Regions from separate parts of the Streptomyces sp. NPDC031497 genome, predicted to be linked through region 2. Evidence: riboswitches for the same ligand, from Rfam matches in the RefSeq annotation. Region 2 holds a riboswitch; the other holds the start of a gene.

Region 1 (11,380 bases), on a different contig from region 2:
CAGCAGGCCGCGCCTCAGCCGGTCCAGCAGGCCGCGCCTCAGCCGGTCCAGCAGGCCGCGCCTCAGCCGGTCCAGCAGGCCGCGCCTCAGCCGGTGCAGCAGGCCGCGCCTGCGCCCGCGCCACAGCCGGCCGGTTACGCCTCCAGCACGGCCACCTCGCAGGGAGTCGCGCAGGCCGCCACGACGCCGTACCCGCAGCAGGCCGCCCCGCAGTACCAGCAGCAGGCCCCCCCTCCGTACCAGCAGCAGGCCGCGCCGCAGTACCCGCAGCAGGCCGCCCCGCCGCAACCGGTCCAGGCCGCCCCTCAGCAGCCGGCCCAGGTGGTGCCCCAGGTCACGCCCCAGGTCATGCCGCAGGTCGTGCCGCAGGTCGCCCCTCAGCTGGCCGTACCCCAGGTGCCCCAGACCACCGGCTCGCAGGGCCCGGCGATCGTCACCCCGCAGGTGAACCCCCAGATCAATCCGCAGGTGAACCCGCTCCTCAGCCCGCAGCTCGGGTCACCGGGCGTGCCGCAGCTCTCCCCGTTCGGCCTCGGACAGGTCGCTGCACCTCCCGTCGGCCAGTTGGGGCTTCCCCGGCTCGGCTGACGGCCGGCCGCGCCGGCGAACATCCGCACGTCCCGCTCGATCTCTTGCAGATTCCATCCGCTCGACCAATGGAGAACCCATGCGCACGTTCCAGAAGGCAGTCCTCGTGGGCGCCATGCTCGGCAGTGTCGGCTCCCTCGGTGCCAGCACCGCCTTCGCCCACGACGACCTGGGCCGCGACCTCGACATCACACAGGCCACCGAGTGCCGTTCGCACGACATGAACATCGAGGTGATCGGCAGCGTCGGCGCGGTCACCGGTCTGGCGGGCAACCTGCTGAACGGCGAGGGCAACCCGGGTGCACAGCAGAGCCACCTCGGTTCGGACATGGGCTGCAACAACCAGGCGCTCTGACCCCCCGCGGCTGCTCGCCCGGCCCGGACGACCGCGGCACGCCTCGTCCCGTCGACGGCCGGGCGGGCCTGCACGCCAGCCCGGCGCGACCGCATCGCCGGGATACCGCCCAAATGCTCGAAAAGCTACTACTTCTTTCGTTCTGCTTGGATTTCGCCGCTCGCGGGTGAGAGCCCGCGACGTGTCTGGAAGGGCAGGGAACCCATGAAACGGGCTACCCGAAACAGTGTGATCGCCTTCGCTGTCGCGTCTGGTGCGATGGCGGTCGCGGGCCCGGCATGGGCCGACTCCGCCGCGGAAGGGTCCGCGTCCGGCTCGCCCGGGCTGGTCTCCGGCAACGACATCCAGTTGCCGGTGAACATCCCGGTGAACGTGTGCGGGAACACCGTCGACGTGGTCGGGCTGCTCAACCCCGCGATGGGCAACCGCTGCGCCAACGAGGGTGGCAAGGACAAGGACAAGGGCAAGGGGAAGGGGAAGGAAGGGGCCACGGCCGTCGGCAGCGCCCACGACTCGCCGGGTGTCCTCTCCGGCAACAGCATCCAGCTTCCGGTCGATGTTCCCCTGAACGTCATCGGCAACAGCGTGAACGCGGTGGGCATCGGCAATCCCGTCTTCGGCAACGAGGGCGTCAACACCCCGGTCGACCATCCCGACGAGCCCGGCCCGTCCACGCCTCCCGTCCGCCACCAGCCGTCACACCCGGCCAAGGCGCACCCGGCGCCGAAGCCGCCCGCCACCGTCGTCCGGCAGCGGACGACCGGCACGCTCGCGCACACCGGAACAGGCAACCCCTGGGCGCCGGCCGCCGCGAGCCTGGCCTCGCTGACGGCCGGAGTGGTGCTGTACCGGCGCTTCCGCCCGGCGGCGGTCAGCCACGTGAGGTGATCCCGGCCGCCCCGTCCGACGGAGCCAGGCGGCGATCTCCCGGACCGCCGCCTCGGCCCGCTGCCGGAGCCCCGGCGCGCAAGACGCAGGCCTTGCTCACGCATGCTGCCCCGGCGTGTAGTGCCCCGGCACCAGACGGCAGGTCACTCCGAACCGGTTCCACGCGTTGATCACCGTGATCGCGGCGATCAGCTGCGCCAGCTCAACCTCCTCGAAGTGCTTGGCGGCCCGCTCGTACACGTCGTCCGGCACGAACCCTTCGGTGAGGACGGTCACCGCCTCCGTCAGGCCCAGCGCCGCCAGCTCCTTCTCGGTGTAGAAGTGCTCGGACTCCTCCCAGGCGCTGAGCTGGATGATCCGCTCGACGCTCTCGCCCTGCGCCAGCGCGTCCTTGCTGTGCATGTCCACGCAGAGCGCACAGCGGTTGAGCTGCGAGGCCCGGATCTTCACGAGCTCCAAGAGCTTCGGCTCGAGGCCCTTCCGGGCGGCGGTGTCCAGCCGGACCATAGCCCGGTAGACGTCGGGCACCAGCTCCGACCAGGGCAGACGGGGGGAGTGTTCGGGTGCGTACTCGGTCGGGTGTTCTGTGGTCATATCTCGACCCTAGGAGCCAGGCAGCCCAGGAGTATGGTCCATTTCCATGGGGAAAGCATGGGCCACTCTGGGCGTCGACCTCCATCTGGAACCGGCCGGTCCGGGCCTGCGCCGGGGCCTGACCGACGCCCTGCGTGAAGCGGTCCGCAGTGGCCGGCTGGTCCCCGGCACCCGGCTGCCCTCGTCCCGTTCCCTCGCCGCCGACCTGGGCATCGCCCGCAACACCGTCGCCGACGCCTACGCCGACCTGGTCGCCGAGGGCTGGCTCACCGCCCGCCAGGGCTCCGGCACCCGGGTCGCGACCAGGGAGCCGACGGCGTCGCCGCCGGGGCGGCACGGAGCGCCGTCCGCCACCGGCACGACCGCCCACCACCCCGCCTACGACCTGCGCGCCGGCCACCCCGACGTCTCCGCCTTCCCGCGCGCCGAATGGCTCAGAGCGGCCCGCCGCGCCCTCGCCACCGCCCCCAACGAGGCCTTCGGCTACGGCGATCCGCGCGGCCGCGTCGAACTGCGCACCGCGCTCGCCGCCTACCTCGCCCGTGCCCGGGGGGTACGCGCCGACCCCGGCCGCATCGTGATCTGCGCCGGGTTCGCGCACGGCCTGAGCCTGCTCGGCCGGCTGCTGCGGGCCCGCGGGGCGGACACGATCGCCGTGGAGTCCTACGGCCTCGACGAGCACTGGCGGCTGCTGACAACGGCCGGACTCCGCACCCACCCACTGCCTTTCGACCAACTCGGCACGGACACAAGGGAATTGCCCCAGGGCTTGGCCGCGGTGCTACTGACCCCCGCCCACCAGTTCCCGATGGGCGTACCGCTGCACCACGACCGCCGGGCGGCCGTCGTCGACTGGGCGCGGCGCACCGGCGGTCTGGTCCTGGAGGACGACTACGACGGCGAGTTCCGCTACGACCGCCGTCCCGTCGGCGCCCTCCAGAGCCTCGCCCCCGACGAGGTCGTCTACCTGGGCACGGCCAGCAAGTCCCTGGCGCCCGGACTGCGGCTGGCCTGGATGGTGCTGCCGCCGGGGGTGGCCCGGGAGGTGACGGAGGTCAAGGGCGGCGTGGACACCTGCGGGGCGCTGGACCAGTTGACGCTCGCCGAGTTCATCACCTCCGGCGCCTACGACCGGCACGTCCGCGCGTCCCGCTCCCGTTACCGGCGCCGCCGGGACGCCCTGGTCGCGGCCCTCGCCGAGCGCGCCCCGGAGATCCAGGTCACGGGCATCGCGGCCGGCCTGCACATGCTGCTGCGACTTCCGCCCGGCACCGAGCGCCGGGTGATCTGCGCCGCCGCCGCACAGGGCCTCGCCCTCGACGGCCTCACCCCGCGCCACCGCCACCCCGACGCGGTCACCGCACCCCTGGACGCCCTCGTCCTCGGCTACGGCACCCCCGCCGACCACGCCTGGTCGGGGGCGCTGGACATCCTGTGCACGGTGCTGTCGGACCCGGCCGTGACCGGCGTCGAATGAATCCAGGAACGAGTTGCAGGAACGAGTTGCAGGAACGATTTCCGGGGACGAGTTCCGGGACGCCGGCCCCGCATTCGATTGCCAAGAGCCGTCGACCAGCCACACCTCGTGCCCGTCCGGTTCGGCCGGGCCGGTCCCGGTGGGCGGCGCGGATGCCGGAAGGCGTGGCGCGCTCCCGGCTCAGCGGGACGGGATCACGGACGCGCCGGGCCGACGGGCTCGGGCGCTCCGGGGCCCGTGTCCGGTGCCTCGGGCGCCTCCCCGAACCGGGCCAGCGCCAGCGCCCCCGCCACGGCCACCGTGAAGCCGAGCACCCCGAGCCAGGCGAGCCCCTCCCGGGTCCGGTCCCCGAGCCACACCACGCCGACGGCCGCCGGGCCGATCGTCTCGCCGATCACCATCCCGGCCGTCGCCGTGGTCACCGAGCCGCGCTGGAGCGCCGAGGTCAGCAGCAGGAAGGCGCCGCCGCCGCCGACGAGCAGCGCGTAGGTCGCCGGGTTGGTGAGCAGCCCGCCCGGCCACAGGGTGTCGATGAGCCGCACCGACACCTCCACCACCCCGAACCCGAACCCCGCCCCGAGGCCCAGCAGCAGGGCCCGCCAGCGACCCGACAGCCGCCCGCCGACGAGCCCGAGCAGCAGCACGCCCACCGCGGTCGCGAGCATCGCGTACTTCAGCGCGTCGGACCCGGCCCGGTCGCCCTCAGGCCCCGACGCCAGCCCCAGCATCGCGAGCCCCGCGCACACCACCCCCACCGCGCCCCACTCCAGCCCGCTCAGCCGCACCCGCAGCAGCCGGGCCGCGACCACCGCGGTCACCGCGAGGCTCGACGCCAGCGCCGCGCTCACCGCGTAGATGGGGAGCGAGCGCAGCGCCAGGATCTGGAACACGAACCCCAGTCCGTCCAGCCCCAGCCCGGCGAGGTACCGCCACTGCCGCACGGCCCGCAACAGCAGCGCGGCCTCCCCGCCCGTACCGTCACCGGCCGCCCGCGCGGCCACCGCCTGCAGGACGGTCGCCGTACCGAAGCAGATCGCGGCCGCGAGGGCGCACACCATTCCAAAGAGCACAAAGGGACTGTAGGGGCTCCGGGGAGGGGAGCGGACGGTGATCGTGAGGAAAGCAAAGAAGCGGGTCCGGGGCGCACCCCGGACCCGCTCCCTCCCCTTGTGGGTCAGTTGGCGCCGGCCAGCCAGGCGGTGGCGTTGAGGGCGAGGGCGGCGTTGGTGGCGCCGCTGTCGTTCCAGCCGTCGTACAGCGTGTTGCCGGACTGTCCGGTGCCGTCGTCGATCGGGGAGCTGTCGCCCCAGAACGCGACCCGGCCACTGCCGAAGGCGGACGTCAGGAAGAAGGCGCCGGTGTTGCCCGAGTAACCGCTTCGGTACACCAGCCCCTTGACGGCGGAGTTGTCGGAGGGTTTGAGGGTCGCCGTGGTCCCGTCGGCGATCAGGCTCTTGGTGACGGTGCCGAAGCCGCCGTGCAGCACCGGGTCGCTGCTGTCGCTGACGGCCTTCGGGTAGCCGGAGCTGACGTCCAGCGTGTCGATCGAGAAGCCGAACGGGTCGGTCGAGTCGACGCTGTTGTTCGTCATCAGGTCGTTGAGGATCTCGACCGCGTCGTAGCCGTCGCTGTTGCGGTCGGCCCCGGTGTGGTCGGAGATCATGAACAGACCCCCGCCGGCCTTCACGAAGTTCATGATCGCCGTCTTCTCGGCGGTGGTGAACTTGGTGTTGGGCTCGGGCAGCACCAGCGCGTCGAACTTCGACAGGTCGGTCGTCGACGAACCGCCGTACGTGAGGGCGCTGGTCGCGGTCTTCAGGCTGTAGTCGCCGGTCTTCTGCAGGGCGACGCCCCACGACGACAGCGCGCCGGTCCAGTCCTTGTCGGAGGACGGCGAGGAGTCCTGGGAGAGCGGGTCGGGCTTGCTGGTGGAGATGATCCAGTCCGCGTTGCCGGCCTCTTCGGCGTGGCCGTCGTCGAACAGGACGCGGTAGGTGGTGGCCGCGTGGGCGGGGGCGGCCGCGGTGCCGACCTGGAGCGCGGCTCCCGCGGTGAGCAGGCCGAGCACGGTCAGGGCCGTGGTGAGTTTGTGGCGCGAGGCGGCGAAGCCGGGCATCTGTCATTCCTCCGTCGGTGGGGGGTGCGAGGGGGATGGCGGTGCGGGTGCTGCGGGGTGGTGTCTTCGCGCGTAGAGTTCGAAGTTGATCGTTCACCTACGAACAGCTGGACGGTACCCGTGGTGCGCGGCGCGGCGGCAGGACCTCCGGCGGCTTCACATGATTTTCTTACCTGGACATGACAAGTCGGGCTGGATCCGTCCGTCCAGGCTGACCGGACCCGCTCGTCTAAGCTGTCGCCGGACACCCGGCCGACGATCACTCAGCTGCCGTCGGCCCACCGCACACCACACGGGGGAACACGAACATGGCTGACGCGCGCCGGCAACTCCGCTCGGGCACGGTGATCCTCGGCGGTATGGGCCTCCTGGCCGCCGCCCTCACCGCCTGCTCCTCCGACCCCGACAAGCGCTGTGTCGACCGCAACAGCTACACCGCCGCCAAGGGCTACCAGGTCGTCTCCGACAAGAACTGCACCTCCACCAAGGCCGCTGTCAACGGCGCCTACTACTACGGCGGCAAGAAGAAGAGCGGCTGGGTCAGCGGCGGCTCGTTCACCAAGCCGGCCAAGGGCTCCGGCGGTTCGTCGAGTGGCGGCCACAGCGTCCACCGCGGCGGCTTCGGCAGCGGCCACGGCAGCTCCGGCGGCTGACCGCACGATGCGTCGCCGCACCACGGAACCCCGCCCCGACTGGCAGCGGACCGTCGAGGAACAGGGCCTGATCTACCCCCTCACCCGCCATCCGGACGGCACCCTGCGCCCGTACTGGGACGAGACCGCCTACTACGTCTTCACCCTCGACGAGGTGGAGGCGCTGGAGGAGGTGGTCGAGGAACTGCACGCCATGTGCCTGGCGGCGGCCGGCCACATCGTTGCGCAGGATCGTTTCGCCGAGCTGGGCATCACCGACCCCCGCATCCGCGCCGCCGTCACCGAGGCCTGGCACCGCCGCGCCGAACTCCCCTCCCTCTACGGCCGATTCGACCTCCGCTACGACGGCACGGGCCCGGCGAAACTCCTGGAGTACAACGCCGACACCCCCACCTCCCTGGTGGAGGCGGCCTCGGCCCAGTGGTTCTGGATGGAGGACCGCTTCCCGGGCGCCGACCAGTGGAACAGCCTCCACGAACGCCTCGTCGCCGCCTGGCGGCGGCAGGCGCGTCTGCTCCCGCCCGGCATCCCCCTGCACTTCGCGCACTCCAGTGCCGACGAACTCGGCGAGGACCTGATGACGGTCGCCTACCTGAAGGAGACCGCCGAGCAGGCGGGCCTGGACACCGACTGGATCTCCATGGAGGAGATCGGCTGGGACACCCTCTCCGGCCGCTTCGTCGACAACCGGCTCCGGTTCATCCGCAGCTGCTTCAAGCTCTACCCGTGGGAATGGCTCACGACCGACGCCTTCGCCGCCCACGTCCTCGACACCCTGGACAACGGCGGCGGCACGGGCACCACCATGTGGATAGAGCCGGCCTGGAAGATGCTGCTGAGCAACAAGGCGCTGCTGGCGATCCTCTGGGAGCTGTACCCGGGGCACCCGAACCTGCTGCCGGCGTACGTGGACGGCCCGAGGGAACTGGCCGGGACGACGGGCTACGTCAGCAAGCCGCTGCTGGGGCGGGAGGGCGCGGGCGTGCTCGTCCACCCGCCGGGTGCGGGGACCGTCGTACGCGAAGAGCCGTGCTGCTACCAGGAGCTGGCCCCCCTGCCGTCGTTCGACGGCAACCATGTGGTGCTCGGCGCGTGGGTGGTGGGTGAGGAGGCGGCGGGACTCGGCATCAGGGAGTCGCAGGGTCTGGTGACGGACGACTACGCCCGCTTCCTGCCCCACGTGATCCTGCCGTCCGCCCCCTGACCCGGCCGGGGCCGCGTCGCCGAGCGGGGCCCCGGCCCTCGTCGCGGGCGAGTGCCGGTGCCCTGAACCGTCCGGCGCCCTCAACCGTCCGGCGCCCTCAACCGTCCGGGTTCTGGATCCGCTGCGGCGGGTGCCACGGTGCCCGCCGGTGGGTCGAGCGGCCCTGGCGGCCGGCCGGGCAGGCGCGCTGCTCCGCCCGACTGGTGGACGCCACGGCCCTCGGCTCCGGCGTGCCCGGTAGTCTGACCAGCGGGCCGTGACTGGCGCGCTGGGATGGGACCGACCATCGGGGAGCGGCCCGTGTCCGATCGAGTGCCGTGCGCCTGGGCCGAACCGTGAACGCCGAACGCCATGTCCGGAGGTCCCGAATGTCCGAGCCCCGTTCCACCGAGCCCCTCTCCACCGAGTCCACCGCGTACCGCGCGGCCCTCGACGTGATCCGTGCGGTCGAGCCGCGCGTCGCCGACGCCATCGGCCAGGAGGTCCACGACCAGCGCGAGATGCTCAAGCTGATCGCCTCCGAGAACTACGCCTCGCCGGCCACCCTGCTCGCGATGGGCAACTGGTTCAGCGACAAGTACGCCGAGGGCACCGTCGGCCGCCGCTTCTACGCCGGCTGCCGCAACGTCGACACGGTCGAGGCGCTCGCCGCCGAGCACGCCCGCGAGCTGTTCGGCGCCCGCCACGCCTACGTCCAGCCGCACTCCGGCATCGACGCCAACCTGGTCGCCTTCTGGGCCGTCCTCGCCGACCGCGTCGAGGTCCCCTACCTGGCCAAGGCCGGCGCCCGCCAGGTCAACGACCTCTCCGAGGCCGACTGGGCCGAGCTGCGGCAGGCCTTCGGCAACCAGCGGATGCTCGGCATGTCCCTGGACGCGGGCGGCCACCTCACCCACGGCTTCCGCCCGAACATCTCCGGCAAGATGTTCGACCAGCGCTCCTACGGCACCGACCCGGCGACCGGCCTGATCGACTACGACGCGCTGCGCGCCCAGGCCCGCGACTTCAAGCCGCTGATCCTCGTGGCCGGCTACTCCGCGTACCCCCGTCTGGTGAACTTCCGGATCATGCGGGAGATCGCCGACGAGGTCGGCGCGACCCTGATGGTCGACATGGCGCACTTCGCGGGCCTGGTCGCGGGCAAGGTTCTGACCGGCGACTTCGACCCGGTCCCGCACGCCCAGATCGTCACCACCACCACCCACAAGTCGCTGCGCGGCCCGCGCGGCGGCATGGTCCTGTGCGACGACTCGCTGAAGGACCAGGTGGACCGCGGCTGCCCGATGGTCCTCGGCGGCCCGCTCCCGCACGTCATGGCCGCCAAGGCCGTCGCCCTGGCCGAGGCCCGGCAGCCCTCCTTCCAGGACTACGCCCAGCGGATCGTCGACAACTCCCGCGCGCTGGCCGACGGCCTGATGCGCCGGGGCGCCACCCTCGTCACCGGCGGCACGGACAACCACCTCAACCTGATCGACGTCGAGTCGTCCTACGGCCTCACCGGCCGACAGGCCGAGTCCGCCCTCCTCGACTCCGGCATCGTCACCAACCGCAACGCGATCCCGGCCGACCCCAACGGCGCCTGGTACACCTCCGGCATCCGCATCGGCACCCCGGCCCTGACCACGCGCGGCCTGGGCACGGCCGAGATGGACGAGGTCGCGGCCCTGATCGACCGGGTCCTGACGGCGACGGAGCCGGGCACGACGAAGTCGGGCGCGCCGAGCAAGGCCTCCCACGTCCTGGACGAGAAGGTGTCGACGGAGATCGCGCAGCGGGCTACGGACCTGGTCGCCGGGTTCCCCCTCTACCCCGAGATCGACCTGGGCTGATCGACGCCGTCAGGGGCAGCGCGCCGTAGGGGCGCGGGGCTGTATCGATTTGCGGCTACCGCCGCGTGGGCGCGAACGGCCCCCACCGGCCCGCAGTCCCCCGCGCCCCGAAACCACCCCACCCCTCAAGGGCCGACCACCCCCTCACCCTCTGCGAGAATGGTGGGCATGGCCTCTGATCGACCCCGCGTGCTCTCCGGCATCCAGCCCACCGCCGGCTCGTTCCACCTCGGCAACTACCTCGGCGCCGTCCGCCAGTGGGTGGCCCTCCAGGAGACCCACGACGCCTTCTACATGGTCGTGGACCTGCACGCGATCACGGTCCCGCAGGACCCCGCCGACCTGCGCGCCAACACCCGGCTCGCCGCCGCGCAGCTGCTCGCCGCCGGCCTGGACCCGGACCGCTGCACCCTCTTCGTGCAGAGCCATGTGCCCGAGCACGCCCAGCTCGCCTGGGTCATGAACTGCCTCACCGGCTTCGGCGAGGCGAGCCGGATGACCCAGTTCAAGGACAAGGCGGCCAAGCAGGGCGCGGACCGCGCCAGCGTCGGCCTCTTCACGTACCCGATCCTCCAGGTCGCCGACATCCTGCTCTACCAGGCCAACGAGGTGCCCGTCGGCGAGGACCAGCGGCAGCACGTCGAGCTCACCCGCGACCTCGCCGAGCGCTTCAACGGCCGCTTCGGCGAGACCTTCGTGATCCCGAAGCCGTACATCCTCAAGGAGACGGCGAAGATCTACGACCTCCAGGACCCGGCGATCAAGATGAGCAAGTCGGCGTCCACCCCGAAGGGCCTCGTCAACCTCCTCGACGAGCCGAAGGCGACGGCGAAGAAGGTCAAGAGCGCGGTCACCGACACGGACACCGTGATCCGCTACGACGCGGTGCTGAAGCCGGGCGTCAGCAACCTCCTCACCATCTACTCCACCCTCACCGGCAAGTCGATCGCCGAGCTGGAGCAGGAGTACGAGGGCAAGATGTACGGCGCGCTCAAGACGGACCTCGCCGAGATCATGGTCGACTTCGTGACCCCGTTCCGGGAGCGCACCCAGCAGTACCTGGACGACCCGGAGACGCTCGACTCGGTCCTCGCCAAGGGCGCGGAGAAGGCCCGCGCCGTCGCCGCCGAGACCCTGGCCCAGGCCTACGACAGGGTCGGCTTCCTGCCCGCCAAGCACTGAGCGGAGTGCCGGCGGCGCCGAGCGGGGCGCCGGGGGCGCTCGGGGCGCTCCGGGGAGCGCACGGGAGCGCTGCACATCACTTCGGCCACGGCTGCCCGGAAGGCGGCCGTGGCCGTACAGTCGATAGCCGGACGGCCGGGTACGAACCCGACACGCGTCCGACCACCACGACCGACAGGAGATGACGTGGGGACCGTAACGATCGGCGTATCGATCGCGGTCCCGGAGCCTCACGGCAGCCTGCTCCAGGAGCGGCGCGCGGGCTTCGGCGACGCCGCGGCCCACGGCATCCCCACGCACGTCACGCTGCTGCCGCCCACCGAGATTGCCGAGGGCGAGCTGGCCGCCGTCCAGGCCCATCTCGGCGAGGTCGCCGCGGTGGGCCGGCCGTTCCCGATGCGGCTGTGCGGCACGGGCACGTTCCGGCCCGTTTCGCCGGTCGTGTACGTCCGGGTGGTCCAGGGGGCGGACGACTGCGCCTGGCTCCAGCAGCG
Region 2 (11,380 bases):
GGTCGGTCTGGCGATCGCCCGGGAATGGCTCGGCGAGCGGCTCGGGGTGGACGTCTCCCGGGCGGGCGCCGCCGCGCTGGGCCCGGTCGAGGTGCTCTCCGGCAGCCCGCACTCCAGCGTCGGCAAGGCGCTGTCGGTGCTCGGCATCGGGCGGGACCGGCTGCGGCCGGTGCCGCTGCTGCCCGGCAACCGGGAGGCGGTGGACGTGACCGCGCTCGACTCGGCGCTGGCCGCGCTGGGCGGGCGGCCGGCGATCGTCGTCGCCAACGCCGGCACGGTGAACACCGTCGACTTCGACGACCTGCGGGCGATCGCCGCGCTCAAGGAGCGGTACGACTTCTGGCTGCACGTCGACGCCGCGTTCGGCGCCTTCGCCGCCCTCTCCCCCGCCCACGCCCCGCTCGTCGCCGGTCTGGACGCGGCCGACTCGGTCTGTGTGGACCTGCACAAGTGGCTCAACGTCCCCTACGACGCGGCCGTGCAGTTCACCCGCCGCCGCGACCTCCAAGTGGCCGTCTTCCACAACGAGTCCCCCTATCTGGGCCCGCCCACCGGCGACCCGGACTTCCTGCACCTGACCCCGGAGACCTCCCGCCGGCTGCGGGCGCTGCCGGCCTGGTTCTCCCTGACGGCGTACGGCCGTGCCGGGTACCGCGAGATCGTCGAACGCAACGTCGCCGAGGCCCGGCGTCTCGGCTCTGGCATCGACGCCCTCCCGGACCTGTGCCTGCTGGCCCCGGTCCGGCTCAACGTGGTCTGTTTCACCCTCGCCGAGAACCCCACGCAGGAGCGGGTGGACGCCCTGGCCCGGGCGCTCGCCGCGTCCGGGGAGACGTTCCTCACCCCGACGGTGTACGGCGGGGTGCCGGCGCTGCGGGCGGCGTTCAGCAACTGGCGGACCACCGAGGACGACACCCGGCGGGTGCTGGCCGCGGTCGCGGCCGCGTCAACGGCCCTGTGACGGCGCATGCCGGGCCTCCCGGTGCGGCCGCAGCGCCGCGTGGAAGCCGCTGTGGACGGCGGTGAGGCCGCCGTCGACGCGGAGCGTGGTGCCGGTGATCCAGGCAGCGTCCCCGGAGGCGAGGAAGGCGACGGCCGCGGCGATGTCCGCCGGCTCGCCGACCCGGCCGAGCGGGTAGAGCGGCCCGAGGGCGTCGAGTTCGTCCTCCCGTTCCGCCCACGCCGAGGTGCGGACCGTGCCCGGCTCCACCAGGTTCACCCGGATCCCGCGCGCGGCCGCGTGCCCGGCGAGGGTGCGGGTCAGCGAGCCGAGGCCGGCCTTGGCGGCGCTGTACGCGTGGTTGCCGAAGTCGGCCTCGGCGTTGACCGAGCCGATGGTGACGACGGCGCCCCGGCCGGAGGCGGCCAGGTGCGGCAGGGCGGCCCGGCAGCAGCGGTACACGCCGGTGAGGGTGATGTCGAGGTCGAGATCCCAGCCGTCCTCCGGCTGGTCCTCGAAGAGCGGGACGTCCGGGGTGCAGTGCGCGGCGCAGTTCACCAGCACGTCGAGTCCGCCGAAGGCGGCGACAGCACGGTCGACGGCGGCCGTCACGGAGTCGCGGTCGGCCACGTCACAGCCGAACGCCTCGACCGGCAGGCCCTGTTCACGCAGCGCGGCCGCGGTCCGCTCGGCCTCGGACAGGTCCCGGTCGGTCGCCAGCACCCGTGCGCCCTCCTCGGCCAGCCGCCGGGCGACGGCCGCGCCGATGCCGCGGGCCGCGCCCGTGACGAGAACCCCGTGTCCCGCAAAGCGATTGAGTCCGGTCATGGCACGACCGTACGGGCGGAAGGATCAACAGGACAGATAGCGTGCGGGCATGTCCGCGTTCTTGCAGCAACTCCCCGCCCTCATGGGCGTCGTGATCGGCGCGCTCGGTTCGTATCTCGCCGTGGTGCGGGGTGACCGGGTGCGGTTCCGGCGGGAACAGGAGGCGCGCTGGGACGAGCGCCGGCTGACCGTGTACGCGGAGTGGGCGCAGGCGCTGAAGAAGACCGTCTCCGTCGACTACCGGGTGGCCGCCCATCTGGGCAACGACCCGCATCCCCACCCGCTCTCCCCGCAGGAGGCCGAACCCCTGCTGGCCGCGGCCCAGTTGGCCCGTGATCCGTACGGCGAGAAACTCATCATGCTGGGCAGCCCGGCGGTGGTCGCGAAGGGCCAGGAGTGGGTGCTGGCGGTCATGGCGATGGAGCGGTTCCTGCGGGAGGAACGGCGGGATCCCGAGGCATGGCGGATCCTGCTGGAGCGGCAGCGCGACGGCCGCGACGACTTCTACGCGGCCGTCCGCGAGGACCTGGCGCTGCCGCCCGGCCACCCGGGACGCCTGCCGCTGGCGGAGGCCTGACCTGCCGGTCCGTCGGGCGGTCCGGCAGGTCAGGCCTCCGGCACGTGCTCCCTCACGGTCTCCGTCGAGGGCCGCCCGGAAGCCTGACTTCCTCAGTCGCCTTCTCCCGGCGTCAGTGGCCGCGGGTGATCCACTCCTCCAGATGGGGGGCTTCGGCACCGATGGTGGTCGGGTCGCCGTGGCCCGTCAGGACCTTCGTCTCCGCAGGGAGGGTGAGCAGCCTGTCCCGGATGGAGTCGATGATCGTCGGGAAGTGGGAGTACGACCGTCCGGTCGCGCCGGGGCCGCCCTGGAAGAGGGTGTCACCGGTGAAGACGACGCCCAGTCCGGGCTCGTGGAGGCAGACGGCGCCGGGCGCGTGGCCGGGTGTGTGCAGCACGGTCAGGTCGGCGCCGGCCGCCTCGATGACGAGCCCGTCGGTCAGATGGTTGTCGGGCTCGCGGTCGGGGTGGGTGAGCTTCCACAGCGGCAGGTCGTCGGGGTGCAGCCAGATCTTGGCGCCGGTGAGGTCCGCGAGGGCGGGCGCGGCGTCGATGTGATCGTTGTGGGCGTGGGTGCAGACGATCGCCTTCAGCACACGGTCGTCGACCGCCTCGGCGATGGCCTCGGCGTCGTGGGCGGCGTCGATGACGATCACTTCGCGTTCGTCGCCGATGATCCATACGTTGTTCTCGACGTCCCAGGTGCCGCCGTCGAGGGTGAACTGTCCGGAGGTGACGAGGCGTTCGATGCGGGTGGTCATCAGAGCACCACCACCGAACGCAGCACGTCGCCCTGGTGCATCCGGTCGAACGCCTTCTCCACCTCGTCGAGCTGGATGGTCTCGGTCACGAAGGCGTCCAGCGGCAGCCGGCCCTGCAGGTGCAGGTCGATCAGCATGGGGAAGTCCCGGGAGGGCAGGCAGTCGCCGTACCAGCTGGACTTGAGCGCGCCGCCGCGGCCGAAGACGTCGAGCAGCGGCAGTTCGAGCTTCATCTCCGGGGTCGGTACGCCGACGAGGACGACCGTCCCGGCGAGGTCGCGGGCGTAGAAGGCCTGCCGGTAGGTCTCGGGGCGGCCGACCGCCTCGATGACGACGTCGGCGCCGAAGCCGCCGGTCAGCTCGCGGATCGCCTCGACCGGGTCGCCCGCGCGCGAGTTGACCGTGTGGGTGGCGCCCAGGGTGCGCGCCGTCTCCAGCTTCCGGTCGTCGATGTCGACGGCGATGATCTTCGCGGCGCCCGCCAGCCGGGACCCGGCGATCGCCGCGTCGCCGACCCCACCGCAGCCGATCACGGCGACCGAGTCGCCCCGGCCGACGTTGCCCGTGTTGATCGCGGCGCCGATGCCGGCCATCACCCCGCAGCCGAGCAGTCCGGCGACCGCCGGGGAGACGGCCGGGTCGACCTTGGTGCACTGTCCGGCGGCGACCAGCGTCTTGTCGGCGAAAGCGCCGATGCCCAGCGCCGGGGACAGCTCCTGTCCGGTCGAGGCGAGGGTCATCCTCTGCTTGGCGTTGTGGGTGTTGAAGCAGTACCAGGGGCGGCCGCGCAGACAGGCCCGGCAGTTCCCGCACACGGCACGCCAGTTGAGGATCACGAAGTCACCGGGCGCCACGTCCGTGACACCCTCGCCGACCGACTCCACCACTCCGGCGGCCTCGTGACCGAGCAGGAACGGGAACTCGTCGTTGATTCCGCCCTGCTTGTAGTGCAGGTCGGTGTGACAGACCCCGCAGGCCTGTACCTGTACGACGGCTTCGCCCGGCCCGGGGTCCGGCACCACGATCGTCTCGACCCGCACCGGCTCGTCCTTGCCCGGTGCGATCACGCCGCGTACTTCCTGCGCCATGGACCTGACCCTTTCGTCGCTCTGCTGACGTGCCTGTCTTCCGACCCTACGCGCGACCGATCGGTAACGGCACGGAGCACGTCGATCGTCGCGGATCTTTCCAGAGCAGATACCCCCGAGGGGTAAGGCGACCGGGGCCGGGGAAAGGAGTGTGCCGCCGTACGGCCGACGCATCCGGAACGCCGGGTCCGCTTCACCGCGGGCCGGCACGGCGGCCCTGGACGCGGCCTGACGAAGAGCGGTTCCACCCGTAGGCGACCGGACTCCGGGGCCGGGTCGGCCCGACGTAGCCTTGGTGCGCCGCCCACCGCCCGGACGAGGAGCACCGTGACCACCGCAGACGCAGTTTCGCCGCGACGGACGGGAGACCGGACCGGTCCGTCCGCGTTCCGGCTGCTCCTCTCCTATGTACGGCCGCACCGCTGGGCCCTGCTGGCGGGTGCGGTGCTCTCGCTGCTGAACGGGGCGACCGGGCTGCTGCTGCCGCTGGTGGCGCGCGGGTTGATCGAGGACCTGTCCCACGACCGTTCCATCAGCGGGAAGTTGCTCGCGATGGCGGGTCTGGTGGTCACCAACACCGTCGTGGGCGCCCTGGGTTCGTATGTGCTGCGGCGCACCGCCGAGTCGGTGGTGCTCGGGGCGCGGCGCACCCTGTCGTCGTACCTGCTGCGGCTGCGGATCACCGCCGTGGACCGCACCGAACCCGGTGACCTGATGGCGCGGATCACCTCGGACACCACCCTGCTGCGCGAGGTCACCACGGACTCGCTGGTCGCGCTCGGCACCGGCGGGCTCACCCTGGTCGCCACCGTGGTGATGATGGGGGTGGTCGACCCCGTGCTGCTGGGCGTCACGCTCGCGGTGATCGCCGGGGCGGGCCTGGTGCTGGGCACGATCGTGCCGCGCATCAACCGGGCGAGCCGACGGGCGCAGGACGCGGTCGGGGTGATGGGGGCCTCGCTGGAGCGGGTACTGGGCGCGCTGCGCACCGTGAAGGCGTCGGGCGCCGAGCACCGTGAGGAGCGGGCGCTGCACGAGGCCGCCGAGGAGTCCTGGCGGCAGAGCGTGCGGGCCGCCAAGTGGTCGGCCGCGGCGGGCAACACGGCGGGGCTCGCGATGCAGCTGGCGTTCATCACGGTCCTCGCGGTGGGCGGGGCGAGGGTGGCGACCGGCGCGATCGGCATCGGCACCCTGGTGGCCTTCCTCCTGTACGTCTTCTATCTGATGTCGCCGATCCAGCAGGTCGTCGGCGCGGTCACGCAGTACCAGACCGGTGCCGGCGCGCTCGCCCGGATCCAGGAGGCGCTCCGGCTGCCCGCCGAACCCCCCTCCGCGCCCGCCGAGTTGCCGTCCCCCGGCGCCGAACCGGCCGCCGTCACCTTCACCGACGTACGCTTCCGCTACGCCGACGACCTGCCGTACGTCCACCACGGAGTGAGCTTCGCGATACCCGCCCGGGGCATGACGGCGTTCGTCGGCCCGTCCGGCGCGGGCAAGACCACCGTCTTCTCGCTGATCGAGCGGTTCTACGACCCGGAGTCCGGCACGATCACCCTCGACGGCCGTCCGCTCGCCGACTGGGACCTGCCCCTGCTGCGCTCGGCCATCGGATACGTCGAGCAGGACGCGCCCGTGCTGTCGGGGTCGCTCAGGGACAACCTGCTCCTCGGCAATCCGGAGGCGGACGAGGACACGGTGACGCGGGTGCTGAAGACGACGCGGCTGGACGGTCTGGTGGCGCGGCTGCCGCAGGGCCTGGAGACGCTGGTCGGGCACCGCGGGACCAAGCTGTCCGGCGGCGAACGGCAACGGGTCGCGATCGCGCGGGCGTTGCTGCGCCGACCCCGGCTGCTGCTCCTGGACGAGGCGACCTCGCAGCTGGACGCGGTGAACGAGGCGGCCCTCAGGGACACGGTCGCCGATGTGGCGCGGTCGACGACGGTGCTGGTGGTCGCGCACCGGTTGTCGACGGTGACGACGGCCGACCGGATCGTGGTGATGGACGCGGGCCAGGTCCGCGCGGTGGGCACGCACCGGGAGCTGGTGGCGGCGGATCCGCTGTACGCGGAGCTGGCGGCGACGCAGTTCCTGGCCGCCGAGCACTGAGCGCCCGGTACCCGGCCGCCCACCCACCGGCTACGGCGAAGGGCCGCCCCTTACCGGGACGGCCCTCGGGGTGTGGCCGGGGGTCAGGACCCGATGCCCGGCACCAGCCCCATGGCGGGCGCGGCCAGGTCGGTGAGCTGGTGCAGTTCACCCAGCTTGTGGAGTCCGTTCAGTCCCTGCAGCTGCTCCGAGACCTTGGGGACCTCGTCCTTGTACTCCGCCGGGATGTCACTGCGGGCCAGCGAGTCGAGCACGCCGATCGGGCTGAGCTTCCCGGGGTGCTGCGCGTCCGCGTCGGCCGCGTTCGCCAGCGGCGCGGCGAGGCCGGTGACCCCGACCGCGAGGCCGACGGCGGCGACGATACGTCGTGTTGAGATCATGTCTCCAGCAACGGGCGCGGCGCCCGGCCGGACACGGGCAGCCGGTCCCCCTCACCCGTCAGGCGGAGCGCCCGGCCTGCGCTTGCCGAGCGCGGCGGGGCGGAGGAGGCTCGAAGGTGGGGCTGTCGCGGCCCGCTCCGTATCGGGTCGCGGGCTCCCGCAGGAGGTCATCATGGGCACCGCGACAGGCTCCACGTTCGATACCGAGACACTGCGCCGGGCCGTGGAGGGGAACACGGGGAACACCCTGCTGGCGCTCTACACGGACGACGCGGAGATCCGCATCGTCGACCGCACCACCCAGCCCAGCCACCCCAAGGTCCTGCACGGCCGCAGGGACATTGCCGCGATGCTGGACGACGTCTACAGCCGGGACATGACGCACAAGGTGGACCAGTGCATCGTGCAGGGCGACCGGGCCGCCTACAGCGAATCCTGCGAGTACGCGGACGGCGTCCGGGTGCTCGCCGAGTCGATGATCACGCTGCGCGACGGCAAGATCGCCGAACAGATCATGATCCAGGCATGGGACGAGTAGCCGGAAGGACCGCGAGGGTCCAGGTCAGCGCCCGGCTGACCTGGACCTTCTCGGCGCGAGCGGGACTCGGGCAGCGCCGCCGCACGCGTCCGCGTACGTCCGTCATGCTGCTGCGGACGGCCCTGCGAGCGGCGCACCGCCGTGGGAGACGCTGAAGGTCTCGGTTACGCTGGGCGCGGGCCGTGACTGGCGCTGAGGTGGAGCACCACCGGGGAGCGGTCCGCACTGTCGATGCCGTGCGCCTGGGCGATCAAGGTCGAACCAGCTCAGGAGCGTGCCGCATGACCCCTGCCCGTCTCATGGACGGAACCGCCGTCGCCCGCCGGATCGTCGAGCAGACCGCACAGCGGGCCGCCGAGTTCACCGCCCGCACCGGCACCACGCCGTGCCTGGCGACGGTGCTGGTCGGCGAGGACCCGGCCTCCGTCACCTACGTCCGGATGAAGCAGAACCGCAGCCGCAAGGCCGGTATCGCCTCCCGGCACGTGGCGCTGCCCGCCACCACGACCACCGGGGAACTCGTCACCACCCTGCGGGAGTTGTCCGCCGACCCGGCGGTGCACGGCATCCTGCTCCAGCATCCGGTCGGCGAACACATCGACGAGCGGGCCGCGTTCGAGGCGATCGCACCCGAGAAGGACGTGGACGGCGTGACCTTCGCGTCGTTCGCGACGATGAGCTTCGGCCTGCCGGGCTTCGTCTCCTGCACGCCCGGCGGCATCCTGCGCCTGCTCGACGCGTACGACGTGGACCCGGCCGGGAAGCGGGCGGTGGTCGTCGGCCGCAGCGCGATCCTGGGCAAGCCGGCCGGCATGCTGCTGCTCGCCCGTGACGCCACCGTCACCTACTGCCACTCCCGCACCGCCGACCTCTCCGCGGCCGTCCGCGAGGCCGACATCGTGGTCGCCGCCGTCGGACGCCCCCGGCTGATCCGGGGCCAGGACGTCAAGCCGGGGGCGGTCGTGCTCGACGCGGGCTACAACGAGGGGAACGTCGGTGACGTCGACTTCGACACCGCGATCGAACGGGCCTCGCTGATCACGCCGGTGCCGGGCGGGGTCGGTCCGATGACCATCGCCGTGCTGCTGGAGCAGACGGTGACCGCGGCGGCCCGGCAGCTCGGGGTGTGATCAGCGCATCCAGGCGCTGTAGTCCATGACGTCACCGGCCCGCACCCCGTACTCGGGGTCGTCCCGGGTGAACGTGGTCTCCAGGCCGAGTACGGCACCGGTGGCCGGGTCCAGGATCAGCATCCGCCGGGCGCCCGAGGCCTCGTCGTGGACGTACGCCTGCCCGGTGCGGCCGAGCCGATCGGTGACCTGGCCGGCCGGGCGCAGCCCCTCGGCGTCGGCGAGGAGTTCGGCCAGGGCGGCCGACTCCCGCGCGCCGAGCGTCCAGTTGTCGAGCAACTCGCGGGTGGCGTCCAGGAGTTCCGACGTGGTGAGGGTGTGGCTGTAGATCAGCTCGGTCAGGTAGGTGCGCAGTTTCGCCGGGTCGTGCGGGGGTGTGGCGAGCGGCGGGGCGTCCCCCCACATCGGGGGGAAGGTGCGCCGGCTGAGCACATGGCCGTCCTCGACCAGCCGCGACCGGTCACCGTCGTCGGTCAGGACCGGGCGGCCCGGGTGGGCCGGGTCGGTCGCCACGACCACCTCGGTGTGGCTGCCGTCCGCGGCCCAGCGCACCACCCGCTCCTCGGGCAGCGTGACCGGCGGCCTGCCGTCGCTCATGCCGAGGCTCCAGGACTGCACATGGGTGCCCTGAAGCAGCGCCGGGGACCCGTCCTGGGCCGCCACGGCGGCCAGTTTCGCGACCTCGGCGAGCGGTACGGGGATGGAGTGGACGCGGACGGCCAGCGGCCGGGGTGCGGCGACCGCGGGAGTGCCGGCGGAACCGCCGAGCAGCACGGTCAGGACGGTGGCCACGGCGACGAGGGCCGCGGCGAGCGACCACACCAGTCGCGGCCGGGTCCGGCGCCGGGGGGTCGGATTGTCGTGCAGCAACCGGGCGAGGTGCCGTTCGGCGGTGTGGTCCAGGGGGCCGTCGCCGAAGTGGGGGCCGTCGGCGGGTGCCGGGTCGGCGGCGCGCAGCAGGTCGAGTTCGTCAGCCATGGCGGTGTTCCTCGGGGAGAGCCTCGGCGGCAGGGGGGCGCAGTCGGTCGATCTCGGCTCTGAGCCGGCGGCGGGCGCGGTGCAGCCGCATCGCCGCCGCCCGGCTGCCGCAGCCCAGGGCGACCGCGACCTCGTCGACGCCGAGCTCCTCCCACGCCGTCAGCCGCAGCACCTCCTGGTCGGCCGGGGAGAGCCGGCCCAGCGCCTCGTGCACCCAGGAGCCGGGGCGTTCGGTGTCCGGGCCGGCCACGGTCTGCCGCCCGTGGGCGCTCTCGTCGTTGCCCAGCCGGTCCACCAGCCGGCGCCGGCGCCCGTATCCGCGTACCGCGTTGGCGAGGCAGTTGCGTGCCACGCCGTACAGCCAGGGCAGCGGGGTGGCCGGCAGGTCGGCGCGCCGGCGCCAGGCCACCGTGAACACCTCTGCCACCACTTCCTCCACCTCGCCGGTCCGCCCGTCCAGTCGCCGCGCGACATAACGGCTGACCGCCCAGTAGTGCTCGCGATAGGCAGCGGCGAAGATCTCGTCGTTGCTCATGTTCGGTTCCTGTCCGGCACCTTCCCGATCGTCACACCCCTTTCCGTGACGCTCGTCGCATCCGTCGAGTGTGACCGGCACGCACCGCCCGGACACAGGCGGGGCATGAGGAACCTCAAGTGGCTCACGACCACGGATCACAAGACGATCGGCACGCTGTACCTGGTCACAGCGTTCTCGTTCTTCTGCCTCGGTGGCGTGATGGCCCTGTTCATGCGCGCCGAACTGGCCCGGCCGGGCCTGCAGATCATGTCGAACGAGCAGTTCAACCAGGCGTTCACGATGCACGGCACGATCATGCTGCTGATGTTCGCGACCCCGTTGTTCGCGGGCTTCGCGAACTGGATCATGCCGCTCCAGATCGGCGCACCCGATGTCGCCTTCCCGCGCCTGAACATGCTGGCCTACTGGCTCTACCTGCTCGGCTCGACCATCGCGGTGGGCGGTTTCCTCACCCCGCAGGGCGCGGCCGACTTCGGCTGGTTCGCCTACGCCCCGCTCTCGGACGCGGTGCGGACCCCGGGGGTCGGCGCCGACATGTGGATCATGGGTCTGGCCTTCTCCGGCTTCGGCACCATCCTCGGCGCGGTCAACTTCATCACCACGATCATCTGCATGCGCGCGCCGGGCATGACCATGTTCCGGATGCCGATCTTCGTCTGGAACGTGCTGCTGACCGCCGTCCTGGTCCTGCTGGCCTTCCCGGTCCTCGCGGCGGCCCTGTTCGCGCTGGAGGCGGACCGCAAGTTCGGTGCGCACGTCTTCGACGCGGCCAACGGCGGCGCGCTGCTCTGGCAGCACCTCTTCTGGTTCTTCGGCCACCCCGAGGTCTACATCATCGCGCTGCCGTTCTTCGGCATCATCAGCGAGGTCATCCCGGTCTTCGCCCGCAAGCCGATGTTCGGGTACATGGGCCTGGTCGGGGCGACCATCGCCATCGCCGGTCTCTCGGTGACCGTATGGGCCCACCACATGTACGTCACGGGAGGCGTGCTCCTCCCCTTCTTCTCCTTCATGACCTTCCTGATCGCGGTCCCGACGGGAGTGAAGTTCTTCAACTGGATCGGCACGATGTGGCAGGGCTCGCTGTCCTTCGAGACGCCCATGCTGTGGACCCTGGGCTTCCTGGTGACGTTCGTCTTCGGCGGCCTGACCGGCGTGATGCTCGCGTCACCCCCGATCGACTTCAGCGTCTCCGACTCGTACTTCGTGGTGGCCCACTTCCACTACGTGGTCTTCGGCACGGTCGTCTTCGCGATGTTCGCCGGCTTCCACTTCTGGTGGCCCAAGTTCACCGGCAAGATGCTCGACGAACGGCTCGGCAAGATCACCTTCTGGACCCTGTTCATCGGCTTCCACGGCACGTTCCTGGTCCAGCACTGGCTGGGGGCGGAGGGCATGCAGCGCCGGATCCCCGACTACCTGGCGGCGGAGGGCCTCGCCACGCTCAACACGGTCTCGACGATCTTCTCGTTCCTGCTGGGATCGTCGCTGCTCCCGTTCTTCTACAACGTGTGGAAGACGGCGAAGTACGGCGA

What was found. Region 2 has a riboswitch for ZMP and ZTP ahead of ACZ5K7_RS18365 (bifunctional 5,10-methylenetetrahydrofolate dehydrogenase/5,10-methenyltetrahydrofolate cyclohydrolase). Riboswitches for the same ligand answer to the same signal wherever they lie in the genome.
Region 1: it holds a riboswitch for ZMP and ZTP, as region 2 does, so the genes downstream of both, ACZ5K7_RS14350 (glycine hydroxymethyltransferase) here and ACZ5K7_RS18365 (bifunctional 5,10-methylenetetrahydrofolate dehydrogenase/5,10-methenyltetrahydrofolate cyclohydrolase) in region 2, are expected to answer to the same signal.

What each region holds. Positions count from the first base shown of each region.
Region 1 is NZ_JBVIKO010000006.1:109,453-120,832, forward strand. Features, by position in the region: gene ACZ5K7_RS14305 (hypothetical protein) at 1-588, shown strand, start outside; gene ACZ5K7_RS14310 (hypothetical protein) at 668-943, shown strand; gene ACZ5K7_RS14315 (chaplin) at 1,172-1,831, shown strand; gene ACZ5K7_RS14320 (carboxymuconolactone decarboxylase family protein) at 1,928-2,425, opposite strand; gene pdxR (MocR-like pyridoxine biosynthesis transcription factor PdxR) at 2,472-3,902, shown strand; gene ACZ5K7_RS14330 (DMT family transporter) at 4,097-4,960, opposite strand; gene ACZ5K7_RS14335 (hydrolase) at 5,077-6,018, opposite strand; gene ACZ5K7_RS14340 (hypothetical protein) at 6,327-6,671, shown strand; gene ACZ5K7_RS14345 (glutathionylspermidine synthase family protein) at 6,679-7,875, shown strand; ZMP/ZTP riboswitch at 8,122-8,211, shown strand; gene ACZ5K7_RS14350 (glycine hydroxymethyltransferase) at 8,244-9,704, shown strand; gene trpS (tryptophan--tRNA ligase) at 9,873-10,886, shown strand; gene ACZ5K7_RS14360 (2'-5' RNA ligase family protein) at 11,073-11,380, shown strand, end outside.
Region 2 is NZ_JBVIKO010000008.1:67,028-78,407, forward strand. Features, by position in the region: gene ACZ5K7_RS18325 (pyridoxal phosphate-dependent decarboxylase family protein) at 1-961, shown strand, start outside; gene ACZ5K7_RS18330 (SDR family NAD(P)-dependent oxidoreductase) at 947-1,768, opposite strand; gene ACZ5K7_RS18335 (hypothetical protein) at 1,818-2,345, shown strand; gene ACZ5K7_RS18340 (MBL fold metallo-hydrolase) at 2,458-3,087, opposite strand; gene ACZ5K7_RS18345 (S-(hydroxymethyl)mycothiol dehydrogenase) at 3,087-4,175, opposite strand; gene ACZ5K7_RS18350 (ABC transporter ATP-binding protein) at 4,503-6,281, shown strand; gene ACZ5K7_RS18355 (hypothetical protein) at 6,365-6,661, opposite strand; gene ACZ5K7_RS18360 (nuclear transport factor 2 family protein) at 6,834-7,199, shown strand; ZMP/ZTP riboswitch at 7,372-7,454, shown strand; gene ACZ5K7_RS18365 (bifunctional 5,10-methylenetetrahydrofolate dehydrogenase/5,10-methenyltetrahydrofolate cyclohydrolase) at 7,481-8,329, shown strand; gene ACZ5K7_RS18370 (CU044_5270 family protein) at 8,330-9,307, opposite strand; gene ACZ5K7_RS18375 (RNA polymerase sigma factor) at 9,300-9,842, opposite strand; gene ctaD (aa3-type cytochrome oxidase subunit I) at 9,948-11,380, shown strand, end outside.